2 regions of the Marinilactibacillus sp. Marseille-P9653 genome follow, and region 2 is predicted to be linked to the other one. Evidence: riboswitches for the same ligand, from Rfam matches in the RefSeq annotation. Region 2 holds a riboswitch; the other holds the start of a gene.
The links. A riboswitch is a leader RNA that binds a small molecule or an ion and turns the genes downstream of it on or off. The one in region 2 is predicted to bind FMN.

Region 1 (2,484 bases), 1.5 Mb from region 2:
TACTTGCTTCCTCTTCTGTAAACATTAAAAGCAAGTCATACAATTCGGTTGCCCACTGGAGAGCTAATTGATCCATTGGTGTTTTCTGCTTACTCAACCATTCTTTAACCGATTCCTGATCAATTGGTTCCTTAATGGAAGGACTATACTTTTTATTGTCATATCTTTTCTCAGAGAATATTTGAGAAACTAATTGTATTTGTAGATAAAACGAATTTCTAAGTGTGGCATTTTCAAGAGAACGAATAGCTTCTGGATACTTTTTATTTTCAAAATACTGAGTCAATGCTTTGTAGCCAAGCGAAGTTAAAAGGTAACCATCTTCCTCACTACCTTGAAGTAAATTTTTAGAAGAAAGCGTCTGTAGATAATGTTCTAGATGTTCTTTTTTTAATTCTTTGAATAGTCCAAAAGCAGGAAACAGCTGCTCATTTTCAACTTTGTATAATATTGAAGGTGTTCTTCTTCCATGAAACACATGAATTAGCTGAGAGCTTTTCGATGGATAATGATTATTAAAAAAGGATAATAAAAAATACAAAAAGTATCGATTTTGAGTAGCCATAGTTCACCTCTTCTTCTTTTCAGAATACACGTTCAAATCCATTTTTTCAATATAAAAAAGGCGGTCATATAGACCCGCCTTTTAGAATAACTATTCGCTAGTTGATAAAGCTTAATTCTCATTTTCTAAAACATATCGTTTAGACTGTTTTTTATAAAGTCTGGTTCTTGATTTAACTAACCAAGGTTTAAGTTTTTGAAATGCTACGAAAAAGATGATGCCTACAATTGGACCTTTAATTAAATTGAAAGGAACAATTGAGTAGACTAGATACTCTCTAATCGGTCCAACACTGAACCCCATGACAGCCATATAAGCAGGAATTAGGAATACCCAATTCAAAAGAGCCATAACGACACTTAATGATAATGTACTTGCTATAGTAGCTAATACTTTTTCTCTAGTTCGTAAGCCCATTTTCGTGATAATAAAGTATATGGGTAACGTATAAGCTAAAGAAGCGATAAACTGCGCTGAATCACCTATTGGTAAACCCATGTCTCCACCTTTTTGAACGAAAGATAGTAAAGAACGAATAAAGGCAATGGTCATACCTCCTATAGGTCCATACATATACATTCCGAATAATACTGGGAGATCACTAAAATCAATCTTCAGAAAAGATGCTCCGGGTAAAATAGGAAACGAAAACATAGAAATGATCCATGCTAGTGAAGCTAATACTGCGATACCAACTACTTTTTGCGTTTTGTTGCTTGACATTGAAAATCCTCCTAGAAGGATTCATCCTGGTTAGGGTATTGAACTTATTGATGCTTACCTCTATTTTGTTCCGACATTTCGAAGTGAGACTGGTCAGAGAATGCACTCTAGAAATGCAAAAACTCTGTTCAGTTCCACCTCAGGAAATGAACAGAGCTAAATAGACATAATGATTCAGTCAAAAAGCTCCATCTTCTTTATACCAGACTATACTGTCGGTACTGGAATTACACCAGTTCAGCAAAACAATTGTTTCGCTCGTGGACTTTACCACCGGTCGGGATTTACGCCCTGCCCCTGAAGATGAATCATATTATTTTTTTGCTTATTTTTAATAAGCACATTACTATTATACAAAAATGTACAGAATTGTCAACAGCTCCGTTTAAAACGAATCAAAAGTACTCGTAGAATTTTGATCAATAGGTAAATGTATGATGAAGGTTGAACCTTTACCAAGTGTAGATTCTACACTTAAGCGCCCTCCATGTGCTTCAATAATACTCTGCACAACAGATAACCCAATTCCTGTACCTGATGCATTATCTGAATAATTTTTTCTAGATTTGTCTGCTTTAAAGAATCGATCAAAGATATATGGAACATCTTCTTTAGGGATACCCGTTCCTGTATCTCTAACTTCCATAATAACTTCTTCTAGATTTTCATCTTCAAATAACCTCAATGTAACCGTCTTGGCAGATTTATCCGTCATCCCGGTGTGTCTAATTGCATTATTAATTAGATTCACAAAAACTTGGTCCATCTTGTCTTTATCAATAGGTAATTCGATTATTTTTTCTGGAACGTCTAATGCTAATCTTACGTCGACTTCTGAAGCCATTTTATTGAATCTAGAAACGAGTGTACTCAAGTAACGGTTCAAGTTTAGAGAATCTTTTTCAATCTCAATAAATCCAGCTTCCATTCTTGATAAATCAAGCATTTCATTAACCATTCGATTCATCCGTTGCGATTCATCACTGATAATTTGAGCCATTTCTTTCTTCTCATCAATTGTCTCAGCTATATCATCAATAATCGCTTCACTATAACCCTGAACCATCACTAAAGGCGTTCTAAGTTCATGCGAAATATTATTGATAAAGTCAACGCGCATTTTATCTAATCTGTGTTCATGTGTCAGGTCCTTAGTGGACACCAGAATGCCTCTAATTTCCAGAGTATCGTCTTCA
Region 2 (2,484 bases):
TTTTTGAGACTTTCTGATGTTTGTCACTGTTCCAATTTCTTCAACTATTCCTGTGAACACCTCAATTCCTCCTCTTACAAATATCCTTCTACCAAAATATCTTCTCCTAGTTGGCTTAGCTCATACGTTTTAAGTTCCAAAGCTGCGCTGATTTTCTGAATACCTTTCCCTCCAATAGGCGATAAGGCGTTTTGACCTCCAAATATTTTAGGTGCAATGTACACGGCAACTTTATCTACCACACCAGCTTCAAATGCTGCTGCATGAGTTGAAGCCCCGCCTTCAATTAGTAGACTATCGATACCAGCTTCCACTAAAAGCGTCATTAGTTTTTTGAAGTCGAATGTTCCGTCATCTAACTGCATTAATAAAACCTGCACACCCTTCTGCTTCAGTCGATCTATTTTCTCAGCACAAGCTGACTCGGATGTAACAATAATCGTAGGCGCTAGATCTAAAGTCCGAAGAATATTTGATGACTCTGGTATATTCAAGTTCTTATCTAACACAACCCTTATAGGATTCGACAATCCTTCAATGCGACAGGTTAGTAGCGGATTATCTTTAAGTACTGTTCCAATCCCTATTAATATTGCAGCTACCTTTCCTCTAATTTTATGCGTATGATTTCTAGATTTTTCAGATGAAATCCATTTGGATTCTCCTGATTCAGTAGCAATTTTCCCATCCAACGTCATTGCATACTTCATAATGACAAAGGGTTTTTTAGTTGTAATAAATTTATTGAATACCTCGTTTAACTTTTCACTTTCTTCTCGAAGTACGCCTTCTCTTACTTCAATACCTGCTTCTTGGAGAAGTTGAATGCCTTTACCGGCTACCAATGGATTGGGATCCTTTGCAGCTACGACAACTTTTTTTATCTTGCTTTCAATAATTAAATCCGTACAGGGCGGCGTTTTCCCGAAATGTACGCAAGGTTCAAGTGTGACGTAAATGGTTGCACCTTCCACCGGTTCAGTTGCGTTTTTAATAGCGTTAACTTCAGCGTGCGGTCTCCCGTATTGTTCATGATATCCATGACCTATGACTCTTCCTTCTTTAACAATAACCGCCCCAACGAGCGGATTTGGTGAGGTTTGTCCCCTACCTTTTTCTGCTAACATCAATGCGATTCTCATATAGAATCTGTCCATATAGATTCTCCTTCCATCAAAAAAAGCCCCAAATCTTTATGAGATTCAGGGCTTGGCTTTTGAAATTAATGGTATTCAAATAAACAGACTCCTAGTATACGATTGCTCCTATACAGTAGAGAACGCTAAAAACCCTGGAAAAAAAATTTCCCAGGGCATTCTGAATACAACTAGCTCTTATCCTAAAAGTCAAAAATTACAGACTCTCAGAATATTCACTATATCATTCAATGTCTTCTTTCATCCAGACTATACTGTCGGCTTCGGAATTTAACCGAATCTGCCTTGCGGCTCGTGGGCTTTACCACCGGTAGGGACTTTCACCCTGCCCTGAAGACTATTCACTTTTGTAAGTCTAAGAATAAAGAGTCAAAAATCTTTTGTCAATAATTTTTTTCTTTGTATAAACATCTCCACTTTTAAAAAAGCTAATTATTTATTAATCATTTCCACCATTACAGTCCATAATACGAATGTTTGATGTCTACCAAGTCTTTTTGAATAGATACTTAGAAATGCATTTAAATTCCAAAATTGATATTCAATGATTAGGATCGATTCGTGTATTTAACCTATTTAAGTTTTAGAAAGATTTGTAAATTTCCACATATCATAATAAATTTGAAAATCACTCAATTCTCTACTAAAAGTTACCGATTATATGATAGCTTTTATTATACGCTTATTTTTCTTAATGCGTTTGGTTAACATAACAAGTCTCTAAGAACCGTTACCCTATAAAAATAACCATTAATTTGTTCCATTACAGAACAAACTAGCGGTTATCATTAAGCAAAAAAGTTTATTGCTTTTTTAAATTTCTTTTTGCGGAACCTTTTTTTGCTTAATCCGTTTTTTCGGATTCATTTTGATCATGATACAGCCAATAACTACGGCTTCCGCCACTACATAAGAGGACCATACACCGGTCATCCCGTAAAGATGGCTTAATAATAATACAGCTGGAATAATAATAAACCCACCTCTAAGCAAGGAAAAGAATAATGCTAGCCTTGGTTGATCTGTTGCACTGAAATACGTCGTCAAAATTGTATTGGCTCCTGCGAAGAAAAATCCGATAAAGTATATCAAAAGACCCACAATCGCCATCTCTTTTACGTGGAGATTCTGGTCACTATTAAAAGCAGAAATAATACCGTCTCTAAATATAAAAGTCGAGACATAAATCAGTGTGCTAATAGAGAGTGCTGTGGCTATTGAGAGTGTTAATACGTGTTTCATCTTGTCCAAGTCTTTGAGCCCGTAGCTATCACTTAAAAGCGGCTGTGCTCCTTGTGCGACCCCTGTAAACAACGATAATACAACA

Region 1: linked by a shared signal. The riboswitch ahead of LG377_RS08250 (ECF transporter S component) and the one ahead of ribD (bifunctional diaminohydroxyphosphoribosylaminopyrimidine deaminase/5-amino-6-(5-phosphoribosylamino)uracil reductase RibD) in region 2 are both predicted to bind FMN.

Annotation. Positions count from the first base shown of each region.
Region 1 is NZ_CAKAKH010000001.1:1,679,755-1,682,238, forward strand. Features, by position in the region: gene LG377_RS08245 (helix-turn-helix domain-containing protein) at 1-565, opposite strand, end outside; gene LG377_RS08250 (ECF transporter S component) at 677-1,288, opposite strand; FMN riboswitch at 1,475-1,597, opposite strand; gene LG377_RS08255 (ATP-binding protein) at 1,674-2,484, opposite strand, start outside.
Region 2 is NZ_CAKAKH010000001.1:220,710-223,193, reverse strand. Features, by position in the region: gene LG377_RS01165 (riboflavin synthase) at 1-60, opposite strand, end outside; gene ribD (bifunctional diaminohydroxyphosphoribosylaminopyrimidine deaminase/5-amino-6-(5-phosphoribosylamino)uracil reductase RibD) at 75-1,157, opposite strand; FMN riboswitch at 1,386-1,499, opposite strand; gene LG377_RS01155 (MATE family efflux transporter) at 1,971-2,484, opposite strand, start outside.